Linked DNA regions of Microscilla marina ATCC 23134. The protein of the gene in region 1 binds, or shares a complex with, the protein of each later gene. Links are inferred from orthologs where the notes say so. Each region holds a gene or a part of one and is shown in the gene's direction. Other genes may lie near its edges.

Evidence for each region.
Region 2: the proteins of tsaE (region 1) and tsaD are in contact, whole or in part, in a crystal structure (PDB 6N9A), measured with the Thermotoga maritima proteins. The link is inferred for Microscilla marina ATCC 23134 from one-to-one orthologs. Residues at the interface, in WP_004082108.1 of Thermotoga maritima: Leu37, Gly38, Lys46, Lys57, Val59, Lys60, Ser61, Thr63, Phe64, Thr65, Leu66, Met67, Val69, Pro71, Tyr82, Arg83, Leu84, Asp86, Asp88, Phe89, Asp93, Ile128, Asp130, Glu131, Arg134; in WP_004082750.1 of Thermotoga maritima: Cys10, Asp11, Arg49, His50, Leu82, Gly84, Gly135, Gly136, Glu154, Thr155, Leu156, Asp157, Asp158, Ser159, Glu162, Asp165, Lys166, Arg169, Leu170, Tyr175, Lys213, Thr214, Leu217, Tyr218, Gln221, Arg222, Asn324.

Annotation. Positions count from the first base shown.
Region 1 is NZ_AAWS01000076.1:502-9,351, forward strand. What follows is about bases 2,657-5,468. They hold tsaE (tRNA (adenosine(37)-N6)-threonylcarbamoyltransferase complex ATPase subunit type 1 TsaE), read left to right. Parts: upstream 2,657-3,752; coding sequence 3,753-4,184; downstream 4,185-5,468. Other genes in these bases: M23134_RS35005 (ArnT family glycosyltransferase), read left to right, coding at 2,657-3,065; M23134_RS35010 (thermonuclease family protein), read left to right, coding at 3,226-3,729; M23134_RS35020 (alanine dehydrogenase), read left to right, coding at 4,177-5,406. Also shown: M23134_RS34995 (DUF4272 domain-containing protein), read left to right, coding at 1-666; M23134_RS35000 (hypothetical protein), read left to right, coding at 961-1,335; more of M23134_RS35005, read left to right, coding at 1,413-2,656; M23134_RS35025 (D-glycero-alpha-D-manno-heptose-1,7-bisphosphate 7-phosphatase), read left to right, coding at 5,487-6,014; M23134_RS35030 (arginase), read left to right, coding at 6,706-7,707; M23134_RS35035 (C1 family peptidase), read right to left, coding at 7,792-8,850. UniProt on the Escherichia coli protein: Required for the formation of a threonylcarbamoyl group on adenosine at position 37 (t(6)A37) in tRNAs that read codons beginning with adenine.
Region 2 is NZ_AAWS01000035.1:65,723-74,661, reverse strand. Bases 1-2,901 are described here. They hold tsaD (tRNA (adenosine(37)-N6)-threonylcarbamoyltransferase complex transferase subunit TsaD), read left to right. Parts: upstream 1-884; coding sequence 885-1,919; downstream 1,920-2,901. Other genes in these bases: M23134_RS25645 (hypothetical protein), read left to right, coding at 2,456-2,901; M23134_RS25655 (translocation/assembly module TamB domain-containing protein), read right to left, coding at 1-854. In the rest of the region: more of M23134_RS25645, read left to right, coding at 2,902-3,007; M23134_RS25640 (GIY-YIG nuclease family protein), read left to right, coding at 3,327-3,632; M23134_RS25635 (hypothetical protein), read right to left, coding at 4,083-8,840.

The DNA of each region.
Region 1 (8,850 bases):
CCACCCGAAAATGCCAACGAAGCCCAACTTGCCCGCAAGGTTGGCAGTGAAAAGATATTGAAAGCACATGAGGTAAAAGTAAACGTCCAGCTACCTGTCATTGTTGCCGAGGATGAGGTGAAGTTGCGCGCTCCCCACGAAGTAGCCGAAAGAGTAACGGTGCTTGCCATTACTACGTCGGTGGCTTTTGGTGGTCTTAGTGGCGAAGGAGCCTTGAATTACCTTGCTCAATATAAGTTACAAGAGGCATTAACTCCCCGTGAACGGGCTTTTTTGCAAAATCCTACTGAGGAGCTTAAAAGTCAGGAAACCTGGAAATGCGAAGGCATTTGGACGCTCATGTGGGCATTAGGAGTAGTAGATGAGTTATCTTTTCCTGATACATTGGCCAATCTGAATGACATTCCAGTAGAGCAGTATCCAATAGGAGAAAATAAAAATCCCCGTGATTTTATAGAAAGTATGACTACCTTGCGCGATAAAAGCGAAGTGTTGAACACCAATGACTTGTATTACCGTATGCACTGGGCTTGTGTAGATGCTCGTATTGCCAGACAAGCAATGAAGGCAGTACACCCTGGGGTGGTATACGAGCGTCATTATGCCCTCAATTGGTTGATTAATTATCGCAACCAACCTTGGGACGAGGTAACCTGTGATACTTGATGATAGTTGGGAGCTACTACAGCTTCAAGGTATAAACGACAAGTCGCAAGTCTAAGATTGTACTGCAAGTAACTGCTGATTTTATAGCACTTTATGAAATGCGTAGATGGGCGTTGGGAGCTACTACAGCCCCAAGGCATAAGTTACAAGCATCAAGTTTGAGGTGGCTTTGCAAACCTTTACGGATGCTCGTGCCCCAACTTTATAGCTACAGATGAAAGTCTGTAGTTTTTTAGCCTCGCTTCGCGAACCGTTTAAACGATCAAATCAATTGAACCATATAAATTTACGCCTGTGTATTCAAAACTAACCACCATTATGATCATTGGGGTACTTTGCCTAAGTGCTTGTGTAAACCAAAAAAATACCAACGGAAAAAATACTACTATGGAAAACAAAACCGACACTGTAGACGCCATCATTATTGGGTTCGACGCGCGCCGTTGCCAATGCTGTGGAGGCTTTATGGTTACCTTTAGCAATGATCCCACACCTTATAAAGCCGACCATTACCAGTGGCGACCCAAGCAGGGGCAAGAAACTTTTGGTGTAAGCCACTCTTCTAAGTTTCCGATGTATGTCAAGATCAAATACAAGGCAGTAGCATCTGACTGTGTAGCTTCTAAGGGCGAAATAGAGATTACAGCAATGGAAGCCAAACAGAAGTAAGAACAAAAACCTGCGTAATCTTTTGCAAAACGCTTTAAAATCACTCTATTTTGAAGCTCTAAAATGACATTGTGCAGATGAATAGCAAAACTATTAGTTGGCTGATAGCCGTAGGAGCCGCCCTTTTGTTTATCCCTATGTTAGGGGTAACCCATTTGTTTGACTGGGATGAGATCAATTTTGCCGAAAGTGCCCGCGAAATGCTCGTTACTGGCAACTATGCCCAAGTACAGGTAGACTTTAAGCCTTTTTGGGAAAAACCTCCCCTGTTTTTCTGGATTCAGGCACTTTCTATGAAAATATTTGGTGTCAATGAGTTTGCGGCACGCTTTCCCAATGCCCTGATAGGTATCATTACTCTTGCACTTATTTACCACATAGGAACCAACATCTATAATTCCCGCTTTGGGTTGTGGTGGGTATTGGTATATGCAGGGTCATTATTGCCTCATTTTTATTTCAAGTCAGGCATCATCGACCCACTTTTCAACTTATTTATATTTTTGGGAGTATACCAGCTTTACTTATTAAGCTTGCGCAAAAACACAGGTAAACGCTATCAAAAAGCTGCCCTGGCAGGTATTTTTATTGGGTTGGGTATTCTTACCAAAGGGCCGGTGGCAATGCTGCTTTCGGGACTTACCCTCATTATTTATTGGGTACTTAGTCGTAAGTGGAGCACTTTTAAAATTCCTGAATTATTGGTCTTTGGCTTGGTGGCGCTTGTGGTCTCATTTGCCTGGTTTTTGCCCGAAACCCTCCAAAATGGCTTTTGGTTTATTTCTGAGTTTATCAAATACCAACTCGACTTGGCAAGTTCTACCTCTACCGGGCACGAACAACCCATTTTTTATCACCCTATAGTGTTGTTATTGGGCTGTTTTCCGGCAAGTATTTACTTTTTGCGCTCGTTTCAACGCAACAGTGAAGATACCGAAGAGCAACGACACTTTAAACTGTGGATGAAAACCTTGTTTTGGGTAGTCTTAACAGTGTTTTCGCTCATCACCACCAAAATTATGCACTACTCATCTATGTGCTATTTTCCACTTACTTTTATGGCCGCCACCTATATTTTCCATATTGAGCAACAACGCTTTCGTTTTGCCCGTTGGTTGGGTATTTTTATCGGATTGATAGGCACCGTAGTAGCCTTATTGCTGGCGGCTTTGCCTATTCTCATCAATTATAAAGAAAAATTCATTCCTTTGATTGAAGATAAATTTGCTGTGGCAAATCTCGACGCCGTAGTGCATTGGTCAGGACTGGAGTCTGCTATTGGCTTTTTATTGCTGGGAGTAGTCATTACTACGTTGGTATATTGGAATCGAAAAAATCCCGTGTTGGGGGCAAAAGCCTTGTTTGTCACTACTTTGCTTGCTGTACAAGTGATCATTTATGTGTTTATTCCCAAGGTAGAAAAGTATACCCAAGCGGCTGCTATAGAGTTTATGAAATCGAAACAAAACGAAGATTGTTATGTAGGCACTATTGGGTATAAAAGTTACGCACAGTATTTTTATACAGCACGTACCCCACAAAAAAGCCCCAAGCAAAATACCGAAGAGTGGTATTTGACGGGTAAGTCAGATAAAACCGTTTATCTGGTATCACGTATTGACCGTACTCAGCGTTTAGATGAACTCATCAAGGCGGGGCATCCAATCAAAAAAATTGGCGAAAAGAACGGCTTTGTGTTTTTCAGGCGTGAAGCAAGCCTCAACAAATAAATTACTTGTGAATAAGTATCAAATAAAAAAAAGTGTGTATTTTCATCAAATCAATGGATGATCATTCCTGAAAATAACGTGTCAACACAACAAAAAACTTTACCTAAATAAGGGGGGTATTGTTGGTATATCTTTAGGGAATAAAACTAATCAAGCACTTATGGAGAACCAAACTATAATGATTATCATGGGGGTAGTAACAGTAGGCATATTGCTACTGTATTTTTTCTTTACCCAAAACTATGACAATGGCGAAGTTATTCAAGTATTGGATGCCGACACGATCATCGTGAGAACCAAACGCTATAAAAAGAAAAAAATGAGGCTGATTGGGGTAGATAGTCCCGAAAGGTCAAACAATATTTTTAAGTTCAATCCTGCGTATGCCCGGCACGCCGATAAGTTTGTAAGGAGAAGGCTTAAGCCTGGTACCCCGATTTACCTTGATTATGATAAAAAGAAATTTGACCAATATGGGCGACTGCTTGCCTACTTGTATGTGCGCAAAACAGGTAGGTGCCTCAACGAAGACTTGCTGAGAAAGGGTTATGGAGTAGTGCAAAAGGACAGATATAATAAAAGACTTATAAAGAAGTTTATGAAAATAGAAGCAGAAGCCAAGCGTGAACGAAGAGGGGTATGGAGCAGAGGACCACGTTTGTAATATTTATTGAACAGCTGTAATTTATGCAAATAACTTATCGTGAGCTGAGCGAGCTGGCAAATGTTGCCAACCAAATTATCCAGTTTGCTAATGGACAACCCAAACCCGCAAAAATTTGGGTGTTTGACGGAGAAATGGGCGCAGGAAAAACCACCTTGATCAAAGAAATAGGAAGGCAAATGGACATTGTTGACACCATTCAGAGCCCTACCTATTCTATTGTAAACGAATACCAAAGCGTCTCGGGAGAGGCTTTCTATCATTTTGATTTTTATCGGCTCAAAAACGAAACTGAGGCACTGGACATGGGCTACGAAGAATATTTTTATGACAATAGTTATTGTTTTATAGAATGGGCTTCAAAAATCCCCAGCTTGATGCCCGAAAATTATCTAAAAATTGCTATTATACTGCAATCTGATTACCGAATCATTGAATTGACCCAATATGAGTAAGCAATCGTACACAGAAGGCACAGCCCTTACCAAAGAACAATTGGTACTTTATCCAAGTGAGCAGTTGGCGCCTATCAAAAAAAAGGCAGAAAAACTGTTCATTGGTATACCCAAAGAAAAAAGTAAATCTGAAAAGCGGGTATCATTGCGCCCCGAAGCCGTAGAAATACTGGTACGCAATGGACACGAGATAAGGGTAGAAGCCGGAGCTGGGCTTGGTGCCAAGTTTACCGACCAGCAGTACAGCGAAGCTGGGGCAGAGGTATGTTATTCTGCCAAAGAAGTGTTCGAGGCAGACATGATCTTAAAGATAGACCCCCCTACTCACGAAGAAATAGAGTATATGAGGTTTGGGCGCACCATAGTGTCGTCATTGCCTATGGCACGTATGGACACTGCCTACTTTAAAGCTTTGATGCAAAAAAAATGCATCGGTATTGCCTACCAGTTTATTCAAAACCGTATTGGCGAAATGCCTTTGATTCGTTCTATGAACGAAATAGCTGGCAGCACAGTGATGCTTATCGCCTCTGAGTACCTCAGCAGTGCCCACAATGGCAGAGGCATTATTTTGGGAGGAATTACTGGTGTACCCCCTACTCGTGTAGTCATTATTGGGGCAGGTACAGTGGGCGAGTATGCTGCACGTACAGCCATTGGATTGGGTGCTGAAACCCAAATTTTTGATAAAGATATTTATAAATTGCGCCGGATTAAATATGCTGTAGGGCACCAAATGTATACCTCTACTATAGACACAGGTATATTAGAAGAGGCCATTTCACGCGCTGACGTTGTAATAGGTGCTATGCGTGCCGAGAAAGGGCTGACTCCTTGTGTAGTAACCGAAGAAATGGTGCAGCAAATGAAACCCAACTCTATCATTATAGATGTAAGTATTGACCAGGGCGGAGTTTTCTCTACTTCAGAAGTGACCACACACGAAAATCCGATTTTTAAAAAATATGACGTCATTCATTACTGTGTGCCCAATATCGCTTCCAGGGTAAGTAGAACCTCAAGCACTGCTTTGAGCAACATTTTTACCCCCTATTTGATGAAAATTTCCAAGGCAGGCGGAATGGATGAGATGATTTTTACCAGTAAGTGGTTTATGGAAGGTGTGTATGCTTATAAAGGGAGTCTTACTAACCGTTTTATTGCCGACAAACTGGACATGCCCTATAAAGACTTGGGTTTGTTGATGGCAGCGAGGATTTAATCGTGAGCAAAAATAGCGGATTTTGTTGGTTAACATAATGGTCGATCAACTAATGGAAAGGGTGAATTACTAAAAACCAAATGAACAAATGTGTTTTTTTAGATAGAGACGGGGTGCTCAATCGTGAGCGGGGTACTTATACGTATACTATTGCCGATTTTGAGATACCCACAGGAGTAATTGAAGCGTTGCAAGAATTAAAGCAGGCGGGATATTTATTGGTGGTGATTACCAACCAAGGAGGCATAGCCAAAGGTTTATATACCAAAGAAGATGTGAAAGCCTGTCACCAATACTTGCAACAGCAATGTGGATACTTGCTCGATGATTTGTTTTATTCACCTTATCACCCCCAGTATAGTGAATCGCTTTCGCGTAAGCCTGAGTCTTTTATGTTAGAAAAAGCCGTTGCCAAGTATGTAATAGACAGGGAAAGGTCGTGGATGATAGGCGATAGTGCCCGTGATATAGAGGCGGCAAAAAAAATACAAGTCAATACAGTACAGGTTATTGCGGAAAATAAACCTATATCGGCACTTGCCGATTTTACTGCTAAAGACTTGTATGCGGCTGTTCGACTTATACTTTCGCAAAACCAAACAGTTTAATATTTTTTGCAACTATCCTCTGGCGTTTTTTGCCTTGGTTGAGTTGTCTTTGGGGTCTAAAGTGTTTTTTACTTTGACATCCTTTTGCTCGTGCACGTTTTTCATATAAGTTGGGCAAGTGTGTCTTTTTTTTGCACAAGATGTGAAACCGACCATAGAGACAAGCGCAACTACAACTAATACTCTTTTCATTAATTTTACAATTTAATGTTTAACTCTTTATTATATTGATCTACAAAACTACGAATATTAATACACATTTATTATACCAAGCCTTGATATCATAAATTTACAACGTATTTGAAGGTTAAATGTAATAGAGTTTCGTTTTTTTTTACAAAAAAAGTGAATAAAAACTCTTTTTTTGACAACAACATAAAATAAAGTAAGGTTATCTTGACTAAGCACAAACCCCCTACAGAGACAATCCATCCTCACTACCTTTTATTGTTCACTTGCTTTTTTTATGCCTTCTTTTTACCCGTAAACTGTGTTTAAACTCTGTGATGGATATTTGCCTATCTGTTGCTCATTCTTTATTGATTTAACTCAAGACATAACCACATATTTTTATAATTTTGTGCAAAATATAGCAACAAACAAAACTTTATTATAATAGCCCACCTTGTTCTTTGGTTGTTTGATGACCAAAGGGGAGGTGGGTTTAATATCAGAAAAACACGACTAAAGTATGGTTAGTAAGATAAAAGTTATTGAAGTAAAATCAGAAATTGCAGCAGGAACAAGGGGAGCAAGTTTGGGAATAGATGCTTTGAAAACAGCTTGTTTGAATAAAGCCAGTAAAAACAATACACCAGTGAGCAAAACCTTTTTTGCCACTTATAACCAGTGCCTGACAGTGCCTACTGTCAATGAGATTCTTTTCCAAGACAATAAATACCCGTTTGCCAAACACATTGATGGTTTGTTGAAAGTTCAAACGGCTACTTGCCAGGCAGTGAATGACACACTCAAGCAAGGGTTGTTTCCCTTGGTACTTGCCGGAGATCATGGTTCGGCAGCAGGCACTATAGCAGGAGTCAAACAAGCGTATCCTAACAAGCGACTAGGGGTGATATGGATAGATGCCCACGCCGATTTGCATTCGCCTTATACTACTCCTTCGGGCAATATGCATGGCATGCCTCTGGCAATAGCTTTGAACGAAAACAACGAAGCACACCGAATAAACACCTTAGATGCGGCCACTAATGAGTACTGGGAACAACTTAAGAATGTAGGTATCAAAGGAGCTAAACTCAAGGGTGAAGACATTGTATTGATTGCAGGCAGAGATATAGAAGCACAAGAACAAGCCTTGATGGATAAATACGGGATGAGAAACTTTACTGCCGAAGAGGTGCACACTCAGGGGGCAGAGGCTATAGCTAAACAAACCCTTGATATTTTGAGCGATTGTGATATGGTGTATGTATCGTTTGATGTAGACAGTATGGATTCTGCGATTTCGGCAGGCACAGGTACTCCTGTACCCAATGGTTTGACTGTAGCCGAAGCCCGTGATTTGAACGTAGCTTTTGCCCGTAGTTCAAAAACAATATGTTGGGAAATGGTGGAAATCAATCCAACTTTAGACGATAAAGTTAACTTAATGGCAGAAAATGCTTTCTCTATTTTAGAGGCGACTACCGAAGCATTGGTGAGCCATCATCGTTTGGTAGAGGTTTCTTAGCGTTTATTTGATGAATACAATATTAAGCAAAAAAGCCCTACGATGGCAGGGCTTTTTTGCTTGATTGTTACGCTTATTGTATGTTTAGAGTGCCAGTTTTTTGCGAATTTGCTTTGGTATGGCATCTTTATGTACTAACAGCGATACTGTCTTGAGGCGAAAATAAGCCTGAGAAGCATGTACATACCCTCCACAAGAACCTGCGTTTACACCCCAAGAGTTTTTAATCAAGTAGTACCTGTTGCTATTTTGATCTTTGGCAGTGCCAATGAGGTGCATCAGGTGATCGTCGGTAGTACTGTAGTTTTCAAAAGTTTCCTGACGCATTTTTTGCGTTACCTTGCGTTCTTCCACAGGGTTTTTCAAGGCTTTTTTTCGTTCTGCCGAAGCCATTTGTGTCCACTGTTTTTTAGGAACAATCGCAACATCATTTTTTTGCGAAAAACCTTTTTCGCTGACATCACCGTCCCACACCATCGAGTATCCACTCTGAATAGCATTTTTTGCTACGGCTTCCAATTCGTCTATAGGTAGGTTATAGTATGCACCGTTAGAAAAATTGTCAGGAATCTCCAGCACAAATGCCTTGTAATAAGGTTGGTGAGTATAAGAGGTCAGTTCTACATAGTCTGCTGGGTTGACGCCCAACCATTGGGCAAAACTTTTAGGCGTATATTCTTTGTTCTGGTAGGTAAACTTTTCTGGTACTTTACCTAGGTAAGCATCCAATACCCCTTCAAAAGCAGGCAACCATTTTTGAGTAGGGCGCTTGCGTTTTACTACCGTTTTCATAATACTGGTAAGCACCGAAGCGAGTTCTGCGTGGTCGTGTCTGGTTTCACCGTTTACTTTGCCACTGTACGCTTGTTCGGGTACAATACCGTACTTGCCAATGGTGTTGATAAGGTCGTGAGCAAGGCTTCCTTGACTAAATTGGGCTTTACCCTGGCGGCGCATGTAGTTTAGGGCTTTTTCGCGGTAAATGCGACGTGCTACATACATTTCTGACAAATCGTGTTGCCCTTTGCCCAAACGAATAAGTTCTGACTCAATAAACGAAGCAGTAGAAAAGCTCCAGCAAGTACCTGTACGCTGTTGGTTTTTTACTGGTGTGGCTTCTACTTTTTTCTCTATAGTAAATTT
Region 2 (8,939 bases), on another replicon or contig:
AAAATCACCTCATCGCGCAAAATAGATTTGCCTACACCACAATACAGGTTTCGAAACTCCATGCCCTGGTCAAACACCCGGAAGAAAGTCTGCAGACGATGTACTGGAAACTCATTGCCCAGCTCTTTGCCTGTAAGTCGTTCTATTTGTAATTGGGTAGTATCTGCCACGTTCAAAAAACGGGAGGCTTTTAGATTGATATTGTCAATGCTAAAGTGGTTGTAGTCAAACAAACGGTGGTCTATCAGGGCTTCGGTGCGGTTATCGTCATAGCCAAAATAGTTGTTTTTGAGAATAATTTTTTTGATGATAAATTTTTGGGAAACCGTCTTGGTCTTCTTTGCTTTGGGCGATGAAAGTAGTTGCCCCAATGTGTCGGTAAATGCTACAATGTTGAGCTGTTCGGAGCCTGCATCTATAGCCAGGTTTACACTTGCCTGGTCTACCTCTACCCTATCAAGCACAATTTTATTGTTGGCAAATATAGTTTGATAGCTAAAATCAACCACTACATGTTGGGCAAAAATCATTTGCTTTTTTTGCAAATCCCGAATACTTACCTGCTGGAGGGTGGCTTTAGAACCGAGCCAATCTATGTCTAAATGCTCCAATTCCATCTCAAACCCGCTTTTGCTGGTCAGGTAGCGCATCATTTCTTGGGTAAGCACGGTTTGAGTAAACGAAAAATAAAGGGCAAAAACAGCCAACACAGTAAACCCTACAACACTTATCAAAAAAAACTTTATTATTCTAATCGTGATTTTTTTAATAACTTGCCGGGCATTACGCATTACTTTGCGCCACGGTTTTGGAGCATTTGATGTAACACTATTTTCTACCAAAGTTTTTTGCATCTATTTTTTTTAACACCCTAATAGCCTAGGATGAACCCTGATTTTTTAAACTCAAATATTAAGCCCAGTACTATACTTGCTATAGAATCGTCTTGTGACGAAACATCTGCCGCTGTAATAAAAGATGGCAAAGTATTATCTAATGTCATTGCCAACCAACAAGTACACGAAGCTTACGGTGGTGTAGTACCTGAACTTGCCTCGCGGGCACACCAAAAAAACATTGTCCCGGTGATCACCCAAGCCCTTGAGATGGCAAAAGTAAGCAAAAAGGATTTAAATGCCGTAGCTTTTACAAGAGGGCCTGGTTTATTGGGTGCATTGTTGGTAGGCACCTCGTTTGCCAAGTCGCTTGCCCTGGGGCTGGGTATCCCTTTGGTAGAGGTAAACCACATGCAAGCCCACGTACTGGCTCACTTTATCGATACGCCTAAACCCAAATTTCCGTTTCTTTGCCTTACTGTAAGCGGTGGGCACACCCAAATAGTGTTGGTAAGAAATTACCTGGAAATGGAGGTAATAGGTGAAACCCTGGACGATGCGGTTGGCGAAGCTTTTGACAAAACAGCCAAGCTGCTGGGTTTACCTTACCCAGGTGGTCCTATCATCGACCGTTATGCTCAAGAGGGCAACCCACTGGCTTTTCCTTTTCCTGAGGTAAATATGCCCAAACTCAACTACTCGTTTAGCGGTATAAAAACCAACATTTTGTATTTTTTGCGCGATAAAGTAAAAGAAGACGCGCAGTTTATCGAAAAAAATATGGCTGATATTTGCGCCAGCATCCAATATACTTTGATTCGCATTTTGTTGCATAAAGTAAAAAAAGCCGCCAAAGAAACTGGCATTAAAGAAATAGCCATTGCGGGGGGGGTTTCGGCCAATGCCGGATTGCGCCAGGCATTGACAGACCTGGCTGTTAAACAACAGTGGCAAGTGTACATTCCTGCGTTTGAGTATTGTACCGATAATGCGGCTATGATTGCCATTGCGGGCTATTACAAATACCAACAAGGAGAGTTTACCAACCAAAAGGTAAGTGCTATGCCCCGAATGAAATTCTAATAAAAAGCCACATTTCCCCCTCTCAATAGTAGTTTTTCAAGCCTTTAGAAACATACAACCAGTCAAACATAATGTTTGGCTGGTTTACTTACACATCAACTTTTTGTTTCAACTGCTCTTACCTGTTCACTGGTAGAACGGCTACCTTTTACCAAGCTGTAACTTGCTGGCATAGAATAGTGTTTTTGTGTAATTCTATTTTATACCTTATTTTTGTAAGGTTTTGATTGTATGTTTGTTATATCTATCCAATAAATCCCACACTCTTGAATGTATTATTTTTATTTAATCGGCTTTTATGGCACCCAACACTTTTTTTCTTATATCCATCAATAAAAAACTTGTTTTTTAGACAAACCTTACCTAAGATGGTTTTTTAGACAAATAGATGCAAGCCTTACCTGTGATTATCCAACTAATTCTAGGATTTTATCTATAAAGGTATAAAATTTGCCTCTGAGTATTATTGTACGATGTTTTTTTCTATGCCAAACACCCAACGTATAGGCTTACAGATGTTAAAATTTTGATAAATTATGGCGCAGTATATAGCATTTTCCCCAAAGGTAGAGGTATCTACCAATCTCATTTCCTCCATCATAGCAGCAATTCCTCAGCAAGAGCAAAAAGTAAGAAATATTTTCGCCCGCAATGGCATCAAAAACATACAAACCAGTGATTGGTTTGCCCAGCAAAAGTTTTTAAATAGCTATAAAGAAGTAGCCCAAAACTTAGGCCCCCACCTCTTGTTTGAGATGGGCAAGGCAATGTTTGAATCGTTGAGTTTTCCCGAAGAAATAAGAACCCTGGAAGCAGCCCTCAACCACCTTGATGTAGTACTACAGCAGAGTCACCGTGAGGGGCAAAGTGGGTACTACCGCTTGTTGAGCTTTGACCGACGTAAGAAAGAGGCCAGAGTAGAATGCAAAAACCCTTATCCCTGTTACCTCGATCGGGGCATTCTTACCGGACTAAGCCGTGGCTTTAAACCGAGTGATGCTTCGCTGATCAATGTACAGCTAGACAGCAACTTGCCGCATCGTTTGATTGGTGCCGAGTCGAGCATTTACAGTATTTTGTGGGTATAGTAGCACTGTATGCTTTCTGCCATTATTTTAAGAAATAAAAACGTTGGGTATTGTCGAAATGCTCAACGTTTTTTTATGTCCAAATAAAACTTGTGCTTTTAACATGTCCTCACAACGAATGGAGGGAGCACCTAAACCACAAGGATTAAGAAAAAACTTGTACTGTTAACCTGTCTTCCTGACAAACTCAAACAACCTGGACTTTTGCTAAAGCAGTTTAGTTGTTTTACAAAGATAAGCAAACAACAAAGAGGTTCCTAGCACCTCGGAAACACCTAAAAAACCCGGCAAAATAAAACACCACTAAGCACAAGAAAAAATGCGGCAACATAACTATTTTATATACATCATCACCAATGCCCAAAGACAAACCATTTACAAAGGTATAACCAACGATTTGGAAAGGCGACTGGATGAACATTACCGCAATCGAGGAAAAAAAGGAAGTTTTGCAGGGGAGAACAGTTGCTACTATTTAGTCTACTGGGAACGGTTTCAATACGTAAACCACGCCATTGACCGCGAAAAGCAAATCAAGGGCTGGAAATTCTCCAAGAAGCTTGCCTTGATTGAATCATTGAACCCTCAATGGCTTTTTCTCAACGACGAAATAGTCGATGAATAGAAGAACAAAGGATGAGAAAAACACTTGTGCTTTTAACATGTCCTCACAACGAATGGAGGGAGCTCCTAAGCCACCAGAAGTAAGAAAATACTTGGTCTTTTGCCAAAGCAGCTGTTTTACACAAAGAAGTTCCTCCTGCCTTGGAACGGCAAGAAAACTTGGACTTTCTCTGTGTCCTCCCGGCAAACGGGGGGAACAAATAAATAATAAGGATTAAGAAAAAAACTTGGACTTTTGCCAAAGCAGTTGTCAAAGCAACAAAAGGAGCGTTCCCTAAGGTATTAGCAAAAGACATAAAAGCATTTCCGTTTCCTGCTATACCTCCACCACCTGAAAAAAAATTATACCTGCCAAGCTTCAAAAACCTGGCAGGTAGAGATAGAAGAATAATCTCATAAAATCCCTGATGAGACAGCCCCTATATTTTAGCAGTATAACCCGCCAGTCCAATTAATCTTTAATACCTGGGTTAATAATGGTAAACTTGCGCTCAAAGGTAACCCGATTGCTACCGGGCAAACGATAACGAATGACTGCTTCGTAGCTTCCAGTACTGATGCTCGGAAAAGGCGTAGTGAGTATACGGTCAATCCACGGTGCCGAAGTGGTCAGCTTAAGCGCAGCAGCTTTGTATACTAAGTCCATATAATCGCGTTGCACCACCGAGGGTATATTAAAAATGAATGCTCCCCGGTAATGCGCGGGTTTGGTTGCCTGCAATGTTTCTTCAGAAAGTACGGTTTGCCAGTTTTTCTGATTGATAAACATCGCCTTGAACGGCGGTATACCAAAGGGCTTCACGCTGCGTTCCAGCCCCACCCTTGATAAGTTTTGATAAATCAAGGGATTGATCACGTTTTGATACCAAGGCGTGTTGGCAATCAACGCTTCCAGCTCAACAAGTGCTGGTTTGCCTCCTTCTCCAGCAATCTCAAAAAGGTCAAAAGTTTCTTTACCCGTATAAGTAGCCCCTAACACGTGTACACTGGTAGCAATTGGCCAGCTCCAGCCCGATGTACGGGTCAAGGCGTTGAACTTATCGGCAAAAGTAGCATAGGCACTCGTACGTACCGGAGCATTAAAGATGTTTTTCTCCTTAAGTACCGAACGACTCCCTTCCAGTTTTTTCGAGGTCACCGATACATTGGCCGAGTTGTTTTTCTTTACTACGTTGGTTACATTTTCATCTACTCTGGCGGCTTTGCCTTTGGGTATATTTACAATTTGCCAGTGATATACTACTTCTTTACTCAGGTCTTGTGGAATAGCAAAGTTAATCCGAACATTTGCCCGGTCATATACAAAAGGTAGTTCTTTGAAAACCTTGGGGTTATTGGCTGCCACAAAACGCAACTTTTGGTCGAATAAACTTTGGGTTTTTTCGTCTGCCAGCAAATCGGGGCGCCCTTGTTTGAGCTGAATATAGCCCTGGCTGGTTTCTCCTACATGAAAGTTTAACTGCTGGATCACTGGGTAGCTATAGGCAATGTTTTGGCGGGTAATGTGGTCAGGGGCTTTGCCCGTTTTAAACTCCATGCTTTTCTTTTCTACTACCCCCGCTACTGGTTTCCAAACACCTCCGGTGCCCTCTTCAAAGCTTACCTGTACTTCGGCATTCATTACCTTTTCGGAAGGTAAAATATCTTTGGGTACAAAAGACAACGCGGTGTGGTCTTCGTTCCACTCTATTTTGCCCTCAATCGCCTGCCCAGTAGTGCGCGCAGTTACTTTAAAATAATCGAGCTTGACCCGGAATCGTTTCAGCTTATCTGCGACCGGGTCTTTGAGTTCAAAAGTTTTGTTTACGGCCAGGTTGAAGGTAGCCTGAGGGGAGGTGAATACACCCACTTCGGGAGTACCTGCTGCGGGGCTTACATCGCTTATAATCTCGACACCATCGAGGGCACTACCACCTACTAATTCACACTTTTTGCCTATTTCAAGCTCAAACTTACAGCTACCTTTGATCAATCCTCCCAAAATGCTGAATCGCCCTCCTACAATTCCCCTGATCCATACTGGGTTGGGCAACTGCGCCTGCATCAGTGCGGCAAGCTCTCCCTGAATGATAGGGAAGTTACCCTTTTTGAAAGGTAAGTTTACCCTGATGCCAATTTCTCCCTCAAAAAAGCCATATACCTGCCCTTGCGCGTACCAATTATTGATTCCCACTCCTCCGGGGCGTCCTTTACAACTGACCCCATCTCCATATTTTTTAAGCATCACATCAAACCCCAACCCGGCAGCAAAACGGGCATAAAACATCAGAAAGCTCATATTGCCTGTGTCCATGCTAAAGTTCGCCCCGAAAGAAAAACCTTTGCCCGCCAACATAGCGGCATCGTCTCTTTGGGTGTTGTATTCGCTTTGCAAACCCAAAATACGGATTACGTTTTCGGGTGGGGCAGGCATTTCGGGAATGTGGTCGCCTACCATAAAATAAGCTCCGGTTTGAATTACTCCCATGATATTTACTCCAATACGACGCTCGGGGGTACCAATGTGTACATACCAGGTATCGGGGGCAAAGTGAAAAACAGCCTCTCCTCCTCCCTTAATTGCTCCACCTGCCACATTGATATCTACACTCAGATTGGCGTGTAAAGTACTGTTGGGGATATCGAAATCAATGCGTGCTACCGCCCTGATAGCGCCATTGCCAGATGCACTGTAGCTGGGTTGAGCACCCCCTTTACTTTTGCTGGTGAGTTTTGACAACAAACCACCAGAAGCTTTGTTGGCTGCTTGCTCCATTTTAGTAATTTCGGCAGTCATCTTTTTCATTACCCCTATATCTACCTCGATGGTAGGGGTAGCAACGTCCAGCCTTGCATCAAAACCAATTTTACGCAACCCTCCATTACGGTTAAAGGCAATCTCAAAACCTGCTTCGCCATTATAAGTACTAGGATTGGGTCCCATAAGCATCACACTTGCTTTGATGCCCAAAAAAGTGGCTTTGTCAGGTTCGTAGCTAATGCCCGAACGGGTTGCCCCCAATTGGTTGCTAAAGTTAGAGTTGATGGCACGTTTCATATGGTAATAAGCTCCCCCACCGAAGCCTCCCAATTGAATGCCATTGGCGACGAGCGGAATACCAGGGGTAAAGGTAGCCAGGGCATCGGCAAACCAATAGTTAAAACCGCCTACATTGCCAAACATAGCCGAAGCTTTGACGTTAATGCGCATTTTTGATTTGCCGAAGGCTGCCTGAATATCACCCCGAAAACCTCGACCATAGAGGTCGTTATTTTTATAAAACTGAAGTCGCCCGGCAAGCCGGAAAGCCCCCATGTCTATATCAATGCCAATTTTGTTGAGTTCTACGTCTTCAAATACAGGGACTTGGAAACCCAAAGGGGTATCCTCTAAACGTCCATAAATAGTCCCGTAGGCTTCTGCACCAAAACCATTTTTTCCTTGCACGAAATTTACTTTGCCCCCTACCTGCAAACCAGTTTGCCCCAGGCGTTCGGCTTCGCCTTCGATAAAGCCAATTTTTTCTAAAGTAAAAGTAAAACCGCCCAGCTTTTGAGTTTTGCCTATACTCCCCAACGACATAGCCCCTACGCTCAGGTAAGGCGCCTGGGTTTGAATAACCATACGTTCAAAATCTATGTCTTTCATTTGCAGGGTCTTGCTGAATTTTTTTCCTCCAATGTCAGTAAATTTACCGTTGAGGGTGGCGCGCGCCAGAAACTCACCATTTTGCACACCTAACTCCAGCGACGAAGAAGGCAATACTTCCATTTGCGCTACCCACAAGCCAAGTTTCATGTTTTTGTTATAGCGTACTTGTGCTACATAGTCTCCTGCATCGGGGTTGATAATGACCGTGTAACCAAGGTAAGCACTTGGGTCGTCTTTGCTAATGGGCAAGCGAACTTTGCCTCCAAAGTGGGCGGCTCGCAATTGGGTGGCTTCCATTTTCACATAGAACTGTTCTACCGAAAAAGGCCACTTGCCCATTTTACCCTGCCCTTTAGCAATGATGTTGGTACCGCTTATTTCTCCAGTAAAACCTTGTTTGTCGATGAGGGCATTTTGGGCAACTATATACAAACCAGCAGAGGAAGCCTGGTTGTTGTCGGTCTTTTTAAATTCGGGGGGTAGGTATAACCTAAACTCTTTGATAGACAAGCCTCGCCAAAGGGGGCTGTTGCCGTCGGGCAGGTAGCTTTCAGCGTACCCCGCCGGAAACTGTTGTCCGGCGGCGTTGCGTTCATCGCTGAGGTCGAGTACTGCTTGTTTTACCACAAAACCAAAGCGGGGCAAACGAGCCGCCTGAAAACGTTGGGGTAGGTCTATCTCCAGCAAAATATCGTTCCAACCCCCTACTACAGCGTTGAAACTTCCTTTGACCCTGTTGTTGGTGTCGGGATCTCGTTTGCCAGCGGCGGTTTCGGGCACCAATACATTCCGAGAAAACTCCAATTGCCCTTTTACCCCCATATTCTTGAAACCATTGCAATCGAAGGTAACAAAGGTGCCATCGGGGTTTTGGGCTCCCAAAGTTGAATTCTCAAAAGTGAGAATATTGTCGCCAAACTTCATCGGAAAGTCTACCAATAAGCCAATGCGTCCCTGCTGGAAAGCACCACCCTGGGTAAAGCCTACCTGCCCCCAAAAATAGAGCGCACGATCTTTTCCCTGACTGTCTTTGCTTTCGGGTATGGGCAACTTCATCGATACCTGGATATAGCCATCGCCTTTGCGAAAATGAACCCCATGTAGCACCAGGGTATATTCTTTACCACCAATTTCTCTTGTGACACCCTGTGGAAGGTTAAGCTTCACGAGTTCGCCGCTGGTAATGGTTTTGACAAACAAATTCTCTTCAGTCACCTTCTTAAGATCAGCTTCTATTTTGTTCACTATTTTGCGCACCGAATCGGTCATCGGTCGTTGAAGCCGTTGCTGATATAAGGCGTGCATGTCTACACTTTCTATCGGCAAGGCTTGCAAGCCATTGAGCCCGGCAAAAGAGCGGGTACTGCCCAATTGGTAGTTTTTGGGGAGCGGGGGTGGCTTTACCAAAGCAGGTGTTTTGCCACTGACAATGTGGGAGGGCTTGAGCACTATAGTGGTGTCAGTCCGCAAAGTATCATTTGCCCAAGTCACCATCGACAAAAAGATGCTGAACAAAAAGACAAGTACACTTAAGGGAAACGATTGCCCTTTGTTTTTCTGTAGGATTTGTATTTTCATAACTCTTGATCAAGTATTTGATATTTCAAGTAAATAGTTCGCTTGATAATGCTGAGAGCTTGTTTGGGGCTCATCCTTTGGCGAAGGATTTGTTAACCC